One region of the Pseudomonas sp. G2-4 genome, then DNA from elsewhere that is predicted to be linked to it. Evidence: predicted binding sites of a transcription regulator. Region 1 holds the regulator's gene; the other holds the start of a gene.

What was found. Region 1 encodes FliA, which starts transcription of late flagellar genes. Its sites were predicted from a motif close to CTAAAGTTTNNNNNNNNNNNGCCGNTAA; they were not measured.
Region 2: the regulator FliA is predicted to act here: its motif matches at 3,688-3,715, upstream of QNH97_RS27795 (methyl-accepting chemotaxis protein).

The regions. Positions count from the first base shown of each region.
Region 1 covers NZ_CP125957.1:1,737,927-1,746,305, forward strand. The annotation lists gene flhA (flagellar biosynthesis protein FlhA) at 1-885, shown strand, start outside; gene flhF (flagellar biosynthesis GTPase FlhF) at 897-2,246, shown strand; gene fleN (flagellar synthesis regulator FleN) at 2,363-3,193, shown strand; gene fliA (RNA polymerase sigma factor FliA) at 3,190-3,933, shown strand; gene QNH97_RS07760 (chemotaxis response regulator CheY) at 4,100-4,471, shown strand; gene QNH97_RS07765 (protein phosphatase CheZ) at 4,490-5,275, shown strand; gene QNH97_RS07770 (chemotaxis protein CheA) at 5,306-7,576, shown strand; gene QNH97_RS07775 (protein-glutamate methylesterase/protein-glutamine glutaminase) at 7,625-8,379, shown strand, end outside.
Region 2 covers NZ_CP125957.1:6,298,577-6,306,955, reverse strand. The annotation lists gene QNH97_RS27810 (putative bifunctional diguanylate cyclase/phosphodiesterase) at 1-1,058, shown strand, start outside; gene QNH97_RS27805 (NorM family multidrug efflux MATE transporter) at 1,166-2,566, opposite strand; gene QNH97_RS27800 (LysR substrate-binding domain-containing protein) at 2,718-3,638, shown strand; gene QNH97_RS27795 (methyl-accepting chemotaxis protein) at 3,824-5,800, shown strand; gene QNH97_RS27790 (aldose 1-epimerase family protein) at 6,164-7,378, shown strand; gene QNH97_RS27785 (YifB family Mg chelatase-like AAA ATPase) at 7,385-8,379, opposite strand, start outside.

The DNA.
Region 1 (8,379 bases):
ATCCGCGACAACCTCGACCTGGCGCCTAGCGCCTATCGCCTGACGCTGATGGGCGTGATCCTGGCCGAGGCCGAGATCTACCCGGACCGCGAGCTGGCGATCAACCCGGGGCAGGTCTACGGCTCGCTCAACGGCATTACCGCCAAGGATCCGGCTTTTGGCCTGGAAGCGGTGTGGATCGAAATCAGCCAGCGAGCCCAGGCTCAGTCCCTTGGCTACACCGTGGTGGACGCCAGTACCGTCGTGGCGACCCACTTGAACCAGATTCTGTACAAGCACTCCAGCGAGCTGATTGGCCACGAAGAAGTCCAGCAACTCCTGCAAGTACTGGCCAAAGGCTCGCCGAAGCTGGCTGACGAGCTGGTGCCGGGCGTGGTGTCGTTGTCGCAGTTGCTCAAGGTGTTGCAGGCGCTGCTGGCCGAACAGGTGCCCGTACGCGACATTCGCAGCATTGCCGAGGCTATCGCCAACAACGCCTCCAAGAGTCAAGATACCGCCGCCCTGGTGGCTGCGGTTCGGGTCGGCGTATCCCGCGCAATCGTCCAAAGCATTGTAGGCACTGAGTCTGAGCTGCCTGTGATCACTCTGGAACCAAGGTTGGAACAGATATTGCTCAATAGTCTGCAGAAGGCAGGACAAGGCTCGGAAGAGGGTGTTCTGCTGGAGCCAAGCATGGCCGAGAAGCTGCAGCGTTCGCTGATTGATGCAGCCCAGCGGCAGGAGATGCAAGGCCAACCGGTGATCCTGCTGGTGGCCGGACCGATTCGCGCGATGCTCTCGCGATTCGGTCGCCTCGCGGTCCCGGGGCTGCATGTGCTGGCGTACCAGGAAATACCGGACAACAAGCAAGTGACCATCGTTGCGACAGTAGGGCCCAACGGCTGAGGTAGTGGTTTATGCAAGTGAAGCGTTTTTTCGCCGCCGATATGCGTCAGGCCATGAAGCTGGTTCGTGACGAGCTGGGCGCTGAAGCAGCCATCATTGGCAATCGCCGGATCGCTGGCGGTGTCGAGTTGACGGCGGCCCTGGATTACAAATTGTCGGCGCTGGCCCCGCGCGTTCCGAACATGGAACTCGAGGACGAGCTGCGCAAGACCCAATCGCGTATCGCCAGCGCCCAGGCCGAATTGAGCCTGCGCAGCAGCGAAGGCCAGGCCAGCGCGGGCACCAACCGTCAATTGTTCGCCGGTCAGCCGCTGACTGCCGGCCTGCCGTTGACCGCTGCCGAACCGCTGGTCGAGCAGGCCCAGGTCGAGCCGCGTCGTGTGGCACCGGCTCCGGCCGCGCCAAGCGCTGGTATCGATCCACGTGCCCTGGACTCGATGCGCTTTGAACTCAACAGCCTGCGTGAACTGATGGAAGTTCAGCTCGGCTCCCTGGCGTGGAACCAGCTGCAAGGCAGCCGTCCGGCCCAGGCCAACCTGTGGCGTCGCCTGCAACGCATCGGCCTGTCCGGTCCGTTGTCCCGCGACCTGCTGGCGCTGATCAACGGTATCGAAGAGCCTCGCCAGGCCTGGCGCATGTTGCTGGCGCACCTGGCGCGGATGATTGCTACGCCGGAAGTCGAGCCGCTGGAAGAGGGTGGAGTGATTGCGATGGTCGGCCCTGCCGGCATGGGCAAGACCACCACCCTGGCCAAGCTTGCGGCCCGTTATGTACTCAAGTACGGCGCCCAGAGCATTGCCCTGGTGAGCATGGACAGTTTCCGTATCGGCGCACAGGAACAACTCAAGACCCTGGGCCGGATCCTCAATGTGTCGGTGACCCATGTGGACCCGGGCCAGTCCCTGGCCCAGGCGCTGGAACCGTTGCTGCGCAAGCGCGTCGTGCTGATCGATACCGCCGGCCTGCAAGCCAGCGATCCGGCCCTGCGCATGCAGCTCGAAAGCCTGGCTGGGCGCGGCATTCGGTCAAAAAATTATCTCGTGTTGGCAACCACCAGCCAAAAGCAGGTTCTAACCGCCGCATACCACAGCTACAAACGCTGCGGGCTGGCCGGTTGCATCCTGACTAAGCTGGACGAAACGGCAAGCCTGGGCGAGGTGTTGAGCCTGGCGATCGGTCATGAACTACCGGTGGCCTACCTGACCGACGGACCGCGGATCCCGGATGATTTGCATCTGCCGCGCCGTCATCAACTGGTCAGTCGTGCCGTGAGTGTGCAAATGCAGGAAGAACCCAGCGAGGAAGCCATGGCTGACATGTTCGCTGATATCTACCACAGCCCGACCAAGCAGGTCGGCTGAGGTAATCATGAATATTTTTTGTACCTACATCGATGGTCTGCCATGCATTGTTCAGAATGTGAACGCGCAGCCAGTAATGTGGCCTCCGTCTAAGTAAGACAAGGTAAAGAACGAACATGGGCAGCATGCATCCCGTACAGGTGATCGCGGTGACCGGCGGCAAAGGTGGCGTCGGGAAGACTAACGTGTCAGTGAACTTGTCCCTGGCTCTGGCAGAGCTTGGCCGACGGGTCATGCTGCTGGACGCCGACCTGGGGTTGGCGAACGTCGATGTGCTGCTGGGGCTCACACCCAAGCGCACGCTGGCGGACGTCATCGAAGGTCGCTGCGAACTGCGCGACGTGCTGCTGCAGGGGCCGGGCGGTATTCGCATCGTGCCGGCTGCCTCTGGCACCCAGAGCATGGTTCATCTGACCCCGGCCCAGCACGCTGGCCTGATCCAGGCCTTCAGCGACATCGGTGACAACCTCGATGTGCTGGTGATCGATACGGCTGCCGGTATCGGTGACTCGGTCGTCAGTTTCGTCCGCGCCGCCCAGGAAGTGCTGCTGGTGGTCTGCGACGAACCGACGTCTATCACCGACGCCTACGCCCTGATCAAATTATTGAACCGTGACTACGGCATGAACCGCTTCCGCGTCCTGGCCAACATGGCCCAGAGCCCGCAGGAAGGGCGCAATCTGTTCGCTAAGTTGACGAAGGTCACGGATCGTTTCCTGGATGTTGCCCTACAGTACGTCGGCGCAGTGCCCTACGACGAAAGCGTACGCAAGGCCGTCCAGAAGCAACGCGCCGTTTATGAAGCCTTTCCCCGTTCCAAATGTGCGCTGGCGTTCAAGGCTATCGCCCAAAAGGTGGATACCTGGCCACTGCCGGCCAACCCTCGCGGGCATCTGGAATTTTTCGTCGAGCGTCTTGTGCAACAAACAGCAGGGCCCGTGCTATGACTGCCAGCGGTTACAACCATCTCTACAAAAAATCGGCACGGGACGCCCAATACGAACTGATCGAGCGTTATGCGCCCCTGGTCAAGCGTATCGCCTATCACTTGCTGGCGCGGTTGCCGGCCAGTGTTCAGGTCGAGGACTTGATCCAGGCCGGCATGATCGGCCTGCTCGAAGTGTCGAACAAATACGACGCGAGCAAGGGCGCCAGTTTCGAGACGTATGCCGGTATTCGCATCCGTGGGGCGATGCTCGATGAAGTCCGCAAGGGCGATTGGGCGCCGCGTTCGGTGCACCGTAATACCCGTATGGTCAGTGATGCGATTCGCGCTATTGAAGCTAAAACCGGGCGTGACGCTAAAGATCACGAGGTTGCGGCCGAACTCCAATTGAGTCTCGATGATTATTACGGGATTTTGAACGATACCTTGGGCAGTCGCCTGTTCAGTTTCGACGACCTGCTGCAGGACGGCGAACACGAAGGGCTGCACGAGGACGGCGCGAGTGCTCACATGGAGCCATCGCGTGACCTGGAAGATGAACGTTTCCAGAGCGCGCTGGCGGATGCGATTGCCAATTTGCCGGAGCGTGAGCGACTGGTCTTGGCGCTGTACTACGACGAAGAGCTGAACCTCAAGGAAATCGGTGAGGTCCTGGGGGTCAGCGAATCGCGGGTCAGCCAGTTACACAGCCAGTGCGCGGCCCGTTTGCGGGGGCGTTTGGGGGAGTGGCGAGCGCGCTGATTGCAGTGTGGGGACACTGCGAACGGGGCTGGTTTGGCATGCATTGCGCCAGTCTCCATCCGTTGTGCTCCAGACCGTTGTCGAGTGTTGTGCCGGATTGATTGAAATGGCGCGTTCAGGTGCTGGGCGCGTTTAAGACTGCTTGGAGGTCGAATTGGACAAGAACATGAAAATCCTCATCGTTGATGACTTCTCAACGATGCGGCGGATCATAAAAAACCTGTTGCGTGACCTTGGGTTCACCAACACGGTCGAGGCCGACGATGGCACCACTGCCATTCCGGTCCTCAACAGCGGGAGCATCGACTTTCTGGTGACTGACTGGAACATGCCCGGCATGACCGGTATCGACTTGCTGCGCCATGTGCGCGCCGACGAAAAACTCAAGCACCTTCCCGTGCTGATGGTGACTGCCGAAGCCAAGCGCGAGCAGATCATCGAAGCGGCTCAGGCCGGTGTAAACGGCTATGTGGTCAAACCCTTCACGGCCCAGGCGTTGAAAGAGAAGATCGAGAAAATCTTCGAACGCATCGGTTAACCGCGACACGGGGGAGCTATGGATAACGAATCTTCAATGGGCGATTTTGAATCGACCCTGAAAAAACATGCCCGCGAACTGGTCGACAGCCTTGAAAAAGGCCGTTTTGGCGACGCGGTTCAAATGATCCATGAGCTCAACCAGACCCGTGACCGTGGTCTGTATCAGGAAGTGGGCAAGCTCACGCGTGAACTGCACAGCGCGATTGTCAATTTCCAGATCGACCCGCATATGCCGCAGGCCGAGGAAGTCTCGCAGATCACCGACGCCACCGAGCGCCTGGGTTATGTGGTCAAGCTGACCGAGGCCGCAGCCAACCGCACCATGGACCTGGTGGAAAGCGCAACGCCGCTGGTCAATGGTCTGAGCGAGGAAGCCCAGGCCTTGAGCACCGACTGGGGCCGGTTCATGCGTCGCGAAGTCGGCGCTGAAGAGTTTCGCGAGCTGGCCCGTCGGGTCGACGGTTTCCTGACGCGTAGCAGCACCGATAACCGTGCGGTAGCAAGCAATCTCAACGACATTCTGCTGGCTCAGGACTATCAAGACCTGACCGGTCAGGTGATCAAGCGCGTGACCCAATTGGTCACCGAAGTGGAAAGCAATCTGCTCAAACTGGTGTTGATGGCCAGCCAGGTCGACCGCTTTGCAGGCATCGAACACGACCGTGAAGCGATCCTTGCTGAAAAAGATCCACAAAAACATCTCTCGCAGGGTGAAGGTCCGCAGATTCATGCCGATAAAAGAGAAGACGTTATGTCCGGTCAGGACGATGTGGACGATTTGCTGTCCAGCCTTGGATTCTGAGTTTTAGCCCTGTTTTAGGAGCAGCCATTAATGAGCTTCGGCGCCGATGAAGAGATCCTTCAGGATTTCCTGGTTGAGGCCGGCGAGATTCTAGAGCAACTGTCTGAGCAACTGGTCGAGCTGGAAAGCCGACCGGATGATGCAGACTTGCTCAATGCAATTTTTCGCGGTTTCCACACTGTAAAAGGAGGCGCCGGCTTCCTCCAGCTCAATGAGCTGGTGGAGTGCTGCCACATTGCCGAGAACGTGTTCGACATCCTGCGCAAGGGTGAACGCCGCGTTGATTCGGAACTGATGGATGTGGTGCTTGAAGCACTGGATGCGGTCAACAGCATGTTCACCGAAGTGCGCGAGCGCTCGCCGATCACCGCTGCCACCCCTGAGTTGCTCGCCGCGCTGGCACGCCTGGCGGAGCCGCAATCGGCTGACGAAGCCGCTCCGGTTGCCGAGGCGGCCGTTGAAGAACCGGTCGCCGAGGAATCGGGCGACATCACCGATAACGAATTTGAACAGTTGCTGGACTCGTTGAACGCCGTCAAGGCCCAAGCCGAGGCCCCTGCTGCGCCGGTAGCCCCTGCTGCTCCGGCCGCCAGTGCGACTGCCGCCGGCAGTGATGAAATCACCGACGACGAGTTCGAGTCGTTGCTCGATCAGTTGCATGGCAAAGGCCAGTTCGCTCCAGATGCAGTCGTTCCAGCGGCGGCCCCGGCCGCCCCGAAAGCGGCGGGCGACAACTCCGACATCACCGACGACGAATTCGAAGCCTTGCTCGATCAGTTGCACGGCAAGGGCACGTTTGCCGTTGACGCGCTGGATTCGGCCATCGCTTCCGCGCCAAAGCCGGCCAAGCCGGCTGCCGCCGCGGCTGGCAGCGACCTGATCAGCGACCACGAATTCGAATCGCTGCTCGATGAACTGCACGGCAAAGGCAAGTTCACTGAAGTCGGTACGGCTGCCGCAGCACCTGCCGCTGCCGCGTCGGTGGCCAAGGCTGCGCCAAAGCCGGCTGCCAAAGCTCCCGAGCCCAAGGCTGAGACACCCAAGGCCGAAACCCCCAAGCCTGCCCCGGCTGCTGCTCCTGCAGCCGCCCGTGCTCCTGCGGCGGCGCCAGCGGAAAAACCGGCCAGCGAAGCCGAGACCACGGTTCGGGTCGACACTGCACGCCTGGACGAGATCATGAACATGGTCGGCGAACTGGTGCTGGTGCGTAACCGCCTGGTGCGCCTGGGCCTCAACAGCCAGGACGAAGCCATGTCCAAGGCCGTGTCGAACCTCGACGTGGTCACGGCCGATCTGCAGACGGCGGTCATGAAGACCCGGATGCAGCCAATCAAGAAAGTCTTCGGGCGTTTCCCACGCCTGGTTCGTGACCTGGCTCGCCAGCTCAAGAAAGAAATCAACCTGGAACTGGTGGGTGAAGAAACCGACCTGGACAAGAACCTTGTCGAGGCCCTGGCTGACCCACTGGTCCACTTGGTGCGCAACGCGGTCGACCACGGCATCGAATCGCCGGAAGAGCGTGAAGCGTCGGGCAAGGTTCGTAGCGGTAAGGTGATCCTGGCTGCCGAGCAGGAGGGCGACCACATCCTGCTGTCGATCTCCGACGACGGTAAAGGCATGGACCCGAACGTGCTGCGTTCCATCGCGGTGAAACGCGGTGTGATGGACAAGGATGCCGCCGACCGCCTGAGCGACACCGAGTGCTACAACCTGATCTTCGCCCCGGGCTTCTCGACCAAGACCGAGATTTCCGACGTATCGGGCCGTGGCGTGGGCATGGACGTGGTGAAAACCAAGATTTCCCAGCTCAACGGTTCGATCAACATTTACTCGACCAAGGGCCAGGGCTCGAAGATCGTCATCAAGGTCCCGCTGACCCTGGCGATCATGCCGACCCTGATGGTGATGCTGGGCAACCAGGCGTTCGCCTTCCCGCTGGTCAACGTCAACGAAATCTTCCACCTCGACCTGTCGCGCACCAACGTGGTGGACGGCCAGGAAGTGGTGATCGTTCGGGACAAGGCACTTCCGCTGTTCTACCTCAAGCGCTGGCTGGTCAGCTCTGCGGCTCATGTGGAGCAGGGCGAAGGCCACGTGGTGATCCTTTCGGTGGGCACCCAGCGGATCGGCTTCGTGGTCGACCAGTTGGTGGGCCAGGAAGAAGTGGTCATCAAGCCGTTGGGCAAGATGCTCCAGGGCACCCCGGGCATGTCCGGCGCCACCATCACCGGCGACGGTCGCATCGCGTTGATTCTCGATGTGCCAAGCATGCTCAAGCGTTACGCCGCTCGGCGTATTTGATTCTGGAGGGGCGTGGCCCAGCGCCGCGCCTCGTCTAACGGAGTGTTTATGGTAGTTAAAGTCCTGGTGGTGGACGATTCGGGTTTTTTCCGCCGCCGTGTCTCGGAAATTCTTTCGGCGGACACGAGTATTCAAGTCGTCGGTACGGCGACTAACGGCAAAGAGGCAATCGATCAGGCGCTGGCGCTCAAGCCAGACGTGATCACCATGGACTATGAGATGCCGATGATGGATGGCATCACGGCCGTGCGGCACATCATGCAGCGCTGCCCGACCCCCGTATTGATGTTCTCGTCCCTGACCCATGAAGGCGCCCGGGTAACCCTCGATGCGCTGGACGCCGGGGCGGTGGATTTCCTGCCGAAGAACTTCGAAGACATTTCGCGCAACCCTGACAAGGTTCGGCAGTTGCTGTGCGAGAAGGTCCATAGCATTTCCCGCAGCAACCGGCGTGTCGGTGCCTACAGCGCGCCTGCTCCGGCTCCTGCGCCCAGCCCTGCGCCAGCCCCGGCGGCGTCGGGCGGTTTCAATCCTGCACCCGTGCGCAGCGCGCCTGCGCCTGCGCCAACTCGGTCGGCGCCCGCCAGTACATCGTCACCGGCACCCAAGCGCAAAGCCTACAAGCTGGTCGCTATCGGTACGTCCACCGGTGGCCCGGTGGCGCTGCAACGGGTCCTGACCCAGTTGCCGGCCAATTTTCCGGCCCCCATCGTGCTGATCCAACACATGCCCGCCGCCTTCACCAAGGCTTTCGCCGAGCGTCTGGACAAGCTGTGCAACATCAGTGTCAAGGAAGCCGAGGA
Region 2 (8,379 bases), 2.1 Mb from region 1:
TCGCCTTGCTGATCGACACTCGTCGAGCGCCTCAGCGGGCCGAGTGGATGGCCGAACGCATCACTGAAGCCATGGGCGAACCTTACTGGGTGGACGGCGAAAGCCTGTTGATCGGTTGCAGCCTGGGGATCGCTCACGCCCGGGCCCAGGCCGGCGCGGACCCATTGATGTGGCACGCCCACATCGCCATGCAGCAGGCCAAGAGCACTCAAGGCTGCACTTTCCATATTTTCAATGAGCGCATCAACCGCAACGCCCGCAGCCTTGCCGACCTGGAAAGCGAACTGCGCCGGGCGCTGCGTCGCGATGAACTGGAGCTGCATTATCAGCCCCGGCTGAACCTCGAGGACGGCAACATCGTAGGGCTCGAAGCCCTGGTGCGCTGGCGTCACGGCGAACGCGGGCTGCTGCCGCCGAGTGAATTCGTGCCGCTGGCCGAACAAAGTGGCCTGATCGTGCCGCTGGGCTACTGGGTGATTTCCCGGGCGCTGCGGGACATGCAGGCCCTGCGCGAACGAGGGCTGGCACCGTTGCACATGGCGGTCAACCTGTCGTTCCGGCAGTTCCAGGACAGCCAGTTACTGCCGACCCTTAGCCGGCTGATTGCCGAGCGGGGCGTCGAGGCTCAGTGGCTGGAATTCGAACTCACCGAAACCGCAGTCATGCGCCGCAGCGAACTGGTCAAGCAGACCATGGATGCCTTGGGCCGCCTGGGGGTGCGCTTCTCCCTGGATGACTTCGGCACCGGATTCTCCTCGTTCGTGCACCTCAACAGCCTGCCCATCGCCTTGCTCAAGATCGACAAGAGCTTTGTCGGTGGCATGGAGCAACGCGAAGAAAACCGCAAGCTGGTGCATGCGATGATCAACCTCGCGCACAACCTCAACCTGGAGGTGGTGGCCGAAGGTGTGGAAACCCAGGAGCAACTGGACTTGCTGCGCGGTTTTGGTTGCGATCAGGTGCAGGGCTTCTTGATCAGCAAGCCGTTGCCGCTGGCCGAGTTGGTTGAGTACCTGACGTTTGATGGCAACAGATCGACGCAGGAAGTCGTGGTCTGACACAAAACCTTGTGGGAGCGAGCTTGCTCGCGATGACGGCGTGTCAGCCACCCTATCTGTAACGGATACACCGCTATCGCGAGCAAGCTCGCTCCCACAAGGGAAACTCATTCAGTCTGAACGAACTCGAAACCCTGCTGCCCGGGTTCACGCCTGATCATCCGCTTCATCTTCCACTCAAACGCCGCCGTCAGGCTCACCGCTGCGCAGGCCAGCCCCAGGGCCAGGCCCCACCAGACGCCGGTCGGCCCCCAGTTGAAGTGGAAGGCCATCCACCATGCTGCCGGTGCGCCGATCAGCCAATAGCAACCCAGGCCGACGAGGAAGGTGGTCTTGGCGTCCTTGAGCCCGCGAATGCACCCCATCGCGATGGTTTGCGCGCCATCGAAGAGTTCGAACCACGCCGCCACGGCCAGCAGGCTCACGGCCAGGTCGATCACCGGGCGGAAGGCCGGGTCGTTGTGGTCCAGGAACAAGCCGATCAGTTGGTTCGGCAGCAGCCAGAACACCATGGCGAACGCCAGCATCACCGCCGCGCCAAAGCCGATTCCGACCCGCCCGGCCAGTCGCGCCATCAGCAGTTGCCCGGCGCCGTAGTGCTGGCCGATGCGCATGGTGATGGCGTACGACATCCCCGCCGGCACCATGAACGCCACCGAGACGATTTGCAGGGCGATCTGGTGTGCCGCCAATGGTGTGCTGCCCATGGTGCCTATGCACAGCGCGGCGAATGCGAACAGCCCGACCTCTACCGCGTAAGTGCCGCCAATCGGCAGGCCCAGGCGCCACAGTTCCTTGAGGTATTGGCGATTCGGCCGCGACAACCCTTCAAGCAGCGGATAGGCCCGGTAGGCCGGATGCCGATGGATATGCCAGGCCAGCGCCAGGGCCATGCAGTTGGCGACGATGGCGGTGACCAGCCCAATCCCCATCAAGCCGAGTTTCGGCAGGCCGAACAAGCCGGTGATGAGGGCGTAGTTGAGCAGAAAGTTGGCCACGGTGCCGCCGAGGCTGATCACCATCACCGGTGTGGCGCGGCCGATGGCGCTGGTGAAGCCGCGCAGGGCCATGAAGCTCAGGTAACCGGGCAGGGCGAACGGCAATGCCAGCAGGAACTGGCCGGCGGACAGCACGTTGGTTTCGGTCTGGCCAAACAGCAGCAACACCGGCTTGAGGTTCCACAACAGCAGCCCGGCCATCAACGCCATCAGCCACGCCAGCCACAGCCCGGCCTGGGTCAGTCGAGTGGCGCCCTCGATATCGCCGGCGCCCTGACGGATCGCCACCAGCGTTCCCACCGCTGCGATCACGCCGATGCAGAAAATCGACACGAACGAGTAGGTGGCCGCTCCGAGGCCTCCACCGGCCAGGGCTTCAGGGCTCAGGCGCGCCATCATCACGGTGTCAGTGAGCACCATCAGCATGTGTGCCAACTGTGAGGCAATCAACGGCCCCGCCAGCCGCAGGATGGCCCAGAGTTCGGTACGCACCGGATGCCGCATGATCATCACACTCCATGTCCAAACAAGGCAGTAAAGCGATGATTCTCGGCGCTTGCGACGATTTGCACAAAAGGATAAAAAAGATCGCTGACATGATTAAAACTCATACTGAAAAACTTTCTGGTGGGGTTCGCCAAAGGCTATAGGAGCTTTCCCGATGTCTCGTCGTCTCCCTCCTCTTTATGCGTTGCGAGCCTTTGAAGCGGCGGCGCGATACAGCTCGTTCACCCGGGCTGCTGAAGAGCTGTCGATTACTCAAAGTGCGGTCAGCCGGCATATCCGTACGCTTGAAGAGCACTTTGCCTGTCGGCTATTCCAGCGTAGCGGCCGCAATCTGCAACTGACCGAGGCGGCGCGGTTGCTGCTGCCGGGCGTGCGTGAAGGGTTCATGGCGCTGGAGCGGGCCTGTCATACATTGCATGGCGAAGACGACATCCTGCGCATGAAAGCGCCCTCGACCCTGACCATGCGTTGGCTGCTGGCGCGCCTGAGTCGGTTCCGGCATCTGCAGCCCGGCAACGAGGTGCAATTGACCAGCGCCTGGATGGATATTGATGCGGTGGACTTCAATACCGAACCCTTCGATTGCGCTGTCCTGCTGGGCAACGGGCACTTTCCCGCAGACTGGGAGGCCAGTTTGCTGTTCCCCGAGGAACTGATCCCGGTGGGCGCGCCGAACCTGTTGAACGACCAGCCCTGGGATGTGGCGCGCTTGGCCGCCGCCGAGCTGCTGCACCCCACGCCGGATCGCCGTGACTGGCGCAACTGGCTGCAACGCATGGGGCTGTCTGACAAGGTCTCGCTCAAGGGCGGGCAGGTGTTCGATACGTTGGAGCTGGGCATGATCGCGGCGGCCCGCGGTTATGGTGTATCCATGGGTGACCTGCTGATGGTGGCCGAGGACGTCGCCCAGGGCCGCTTGAGCCTGCCGTGGCCGACCGCCGTAGCCAGCGGTGAGCACTATTACCTCGTCTGGCCGAAAACCCGGCCCGGAGGTGAACGTTTGCGTCGGCTCAGCGATTTTCTCCAAGGCGAAGTGAAGGCCATGCAACTGCCTGATGTAGAGCGTCTTGGCTGAAACGTTGCAGCGTAAATGATGGCTATATGATGTTATTCCTTCCACGCCGCTCAAGTATTCGGTTTTGCCGCCGAATGTGAGAGGTAGTACTTTCGTATTAGAAAGGGCTACCTATTCACCACCCGAATTGAATGCCGAGTGCGCGACGTGATCAGAATGATCCGGTCTCTCGGCCAGGAGCCGTCATGTCTCAACCCCGTGCCCGGATCGCCTCACAGCTAGGCCTTGCCCTAGCCGTGATATTGGCGATCGTCATCTCCGGCAGTACTGTCTTTGCCCTGCGCTCGCTGGATACTGCCAACCTTGCCACCCGCGAAGAACACCTGGCCAGCGAAGCACGCCTGATGGCCGATCAGCTCAATACGTTCCACAGCACCTTGCGCGAGAGCACTCAGCGATTGGCTGGTTTGTTCGAAAAGCGCTTTAGCGCGGGCTTGAGCGTGCATCCGGACCAGCCGGTAACCGTGGCGGGTGTACAGACGCCTGGCTTGAGCCTGGGTGGCGAAGTGTTGAACAACAACTTCAAGGAAGTTGATGACTTCAAAGCAATGACCGCCGGGGTTGCCACGGTATTCGTGCGCAGCGGCGATGATTTCATCCGCGTCAGTACCTCAGTCAGTAAACAGGACGGTACCCGGGCCATCGGTACCGTGCTCGACCGTGCCGGACCAGCCTACGGTCCGGTGATCAGCGGGCAGAGCTACATCGGTCGGGCCCTGCTTTTCGGGCGTTTCTACATGTCGCAGTACACACCCGTACGCGACAGCAGCGGTAAGATCATTGCCGTGTTGTATGTGGGGTTCGATTACACCGATGCGCAAAACGCGCAGTTTGAGAACCTCAAGCGCTTCCGCATCGGCCAGACCGGTTCGCTGGCCTTGCTGGACGAGCAGAACAAGTGGTTGGTACCGCCGGCGGGCGTGCAAGCGCTGGATCAGGCCGCTACGACTACGGTTGGGCTGGTCAAGAAGCCGGGTAAGGGTGCGTTCTGGAGTGACACCGCCGAAGACTTCTACAGCGTCGCCGTGTCATTCGCCGACGGGCCGTGGGCGGTGGTGGCAAGCATGCCGAAAACCGAAATTCGCGCCGTGACCTGGAGCGTCGGTACGCAACTGGCGATTGGCAGCCTGTTGGCAATGTTGCTGGCGGTTGGCGCGGCGGTGTGGCTGCTGCGCAGCAAGCTGGCGCCGTTGGGGGATCTGGTGCGTCAGGCCGAAGCGTTGGGCGCCGGCGATCTGAGCGTGCGCTTGAATGTGTCGAGCCATGATGAAATCGGCCAGTTGGCTCGTGCTTTCAATCAGATGAGCCAGGCCCTGTCGACCATGGTCGAGCACATCCGCAAGGCCTCGCAAGAGGTCAACAGCCGTGCCCAGGCCCTATCCGGGTTGTCCAACGGCGCGTACGAAGGGATGGAGCAGCAGTCCGGGGAAATCACCAGCATGGCTGGCGCGGTGGAAGAGTTCAGCGCTACCTCGCTGGATATCGCCGATAACATGGGCAACACCCAGCGTCTGGCCCAGGAAAACGCCCAGCAGACTCAGATCGGTCGTACCTCGATGGGCGAAGCCTCGTCGTCCCTGGAGCAAATTGCCGGCGCGCTGAATAGCACCGCTACGGTCATCAACACCTTGGGCCAGCGTTCCCAGGAGATCGGCGGAATCGTCGGGGTGATCACCTCGATCGCCGAGCAGACCAACCTGCTGGCCTTGAACGCCGCCATCGAAGCGGCGCGTGCGGGTGAGCAGGGGCGTGGTTTCGCGGTGGTGGCTGACGAAGTTCGCAGCCTGGCGTCCCGCACCCGTCAGGCCACTGACGAAATTTCCGGCATGATCAGCAGCATCCAGCAGGAAACCGGCAATGCCATCAGCACAATGGAGCAAGGCAAGCTCTTGATGCAGGAAGGTTTGTCGCGCAACGCCAACGTGGCCTCGGCCTTGGAGCGTATCGACGAACAGAGCCGCTCCGCCGGCCAGCAATTCGCGGCAATCACCACCGCGACCCAAGAGCAAAGCAGTACCGCGACCTTGCTCAGCAGCAACCTGCAAAGCATCGCCATGGCGAACAGCGAACAGCGTCAGGTGGTCTCGAACCTGGCGGTCACCGCCAAGGAACTGGAAAAACTGGCCCAGGACTTGCGCCAAGAGGTCGATCGGTTCCGCTGAGGCATTCTGAAACCCGTCGCGAACCAGCTCGCCCGAACCCATTGTGGGGCGGGCTGGTGATGGCGGCACAACCAATATCCCCGCCAGCTGCACCACCGCATCGCGAGCAAGCTCGCTCCCACTAGGAAACTGCCGCGACACACTTCTCGCGACCGCCCGGGATCACTGTGGGAGCGAGCTTGCTCGCGAAGGCGCCGGCACTGCCCACTTCTTCACCCCACCGACCCACCGTTTCACGAGTCCGCTCTCGCAAAGTACCTGTCTACGATTCTTCCTTTTTTACGGAAATTGCTGTTTTTAGGCTTGCTGAAACGTTTCTTCAAGTCTATAAAAACCGCACAACTCCAATAAAAGGCCGTGTCCATGACTTCGCTCAAACTCCTCGTTGCCCTTAGCGCCCTGGGCGCTGCCTCCCATGCCATGGCTTGGGACTATGTCCTGCTCGATACCGATAAAGCGGCTCAGCCCTGGCAAATCACCAGCCAGCAGCTTGGCGTGAAAACCGACAAACCTTTTTCCGTGACGATGCGCACCCTGCACGGTGGCCGGCAAGAGGGCGTCAGCATCGTTGATATCGACAACGGCACCATGAAGCTTTCGGTTGTCCCGACCCGCGGCATGAATGTCCTGCAGGCGTCGGTCGGGAATGTGCGCATGGGTTGGGATTCGCCGGTCAAGGAAGTGGTCAATCCGGCGTTCATCGAGCTCAATGGTCGCGGTGGGTTGGGCTGGCTCGAAGGTTTCAATGAGCTGGTGACTCGCTGTGGCTACGAATGGGTCGGTCATCCCGGCATGGACAACGGTGAACTGCTGACCCTGCATGGTCGTGCGGCCAACATCCCGGCCAACAAGGTCACCGTGCACATCGATGAAAAGCCTCCGTACGCCATCACCCTGAAAGGCGAGTTGAAGGAGCAGGCCTTCAAGAAGGTCGACTTCTCGGTGCAGACCGAGCTGGTTACCGAGCCCGGCAGCGTGACTTTCGCCCTCAGCGACACGTTGACCAATAACGGCGATTATCCGAAGGAATACCAGGCGCTCTACCACAGCAACTTCAGCACACCTTTCCTGGAGCAGGGCGCGCGTTTCGTGGCGCCGGTCAAGCAGGTCTCGCCGTTCAACGACAAGGCCAAGGGCGATTTGCCTGATTGGCAAACTTACCGGGCCCCCACCAAGGATTACGACGAAACCGTTTATAACGTCGTGCCCTACGCTGACGCCAAGGGCGATACGCTCACCGTCCTGCACAACAAGGCCGGTAGCCTTGGTGTGTCGGTAGGCTTCAACACCGGTACGCTTCCGGTGTTCTCCCTGTGGAAAAACACCGACACACAAGGCCAGGGCTACGTGACCGGGCTGGAACCTGGCACCAGTTTCTCCTATAACCGTCGGTACCAGCGGCCACTGGGCTTGGTGCCTACTATTGGGCCGAAAGAGCACAGGCAATTCCAGATTCACTACAGCCTGTTGGCGGACAAGGGCGCTGTGGATAAAGCACTCAAGCGCATCGACGCCATCCAGAACGGTCAAAAAACCGAGGTACGGGAAACGCCGCTGGTTGACCTGAGCAAGCCATAACGCACTTCAAGACGTGGCGGGCCGATACTGCAGTGCTTCAGCCAGGTGCTCCCGACTGATTCGATCTGCCCGCTCAAGGTCTGCCAGCGTACGGGCAACCTTGAGCAGACGGTGGGCGGCTCTCAGCGACAAGGTCAGCCGCTCGCAAGCGGTTTCCAGCCACGTTTCATCGGTTGTGGATAATTTGCAGTGCCGGCGCAGCCCCGGCAGATCCAGGAAGGCGTTGGCACAGCCCTGGCGTTTTTGCTGACGCTCCCGGGCTTCGGCCACTTGCTCGGCGACGGTGGCGGTATCGTCACCGGGTTCGCTCCTGGGATTCAGCGCCGTGGCCTCCCGGGCGACGGTCAGGTGCAGGTCGATGCGATCCAGCAGGGGGCCGGAGAGTTTATGGCGGTAGCGCTGCACCATGTCCGGCGTACACGAGCAACGGCCGCTGGGCTCGCCAAGATATCCACAGGGGCAGGGATTCATCGCCGCCACCAATTGGAAGCGTGCCGGAAAGCGTACACGGTCACGGGCGCGAGAAACCACGATGTGACCCGACTCCAGAGGCTCCCTCAGGACCTCCAGTACCTTGCGGTCGAACTCCGGCAGTTCATCCAGAAACAGCACGCCATGATGGGCTAGGGTAATTTCCCCTGGTTGCGGTTTTGACCCGCCTCCCACCAGCGCCGGGCCGGAGGCCGAGTGGTGTGGCTGGCGAAACGGACGCTGCGGCCAATGGCTCAACGGCACGCAACTGGCGACAGACTGAATGGCCGCAACCTCCAGCGCCTCACTTTCCGCCAACGGCGGCAACAGCCCCGGCAAACGGCTCGCCAGCAGTGTCTTGCCAGTGCCCGGCGGCCCGCTGAACAACAGGTTATGCGCCCCGGCGGCGGCGATCAGCAGCGCCCGTTTGGCCCCGACCTGGCCCTGTACTTCGCTCAGGTCGGGGTAGGGCTTGCTGGCGGAAAGCAGCCCGTTGGAAACAAACGCTTCGACCGGAGTGTGGCCATTAA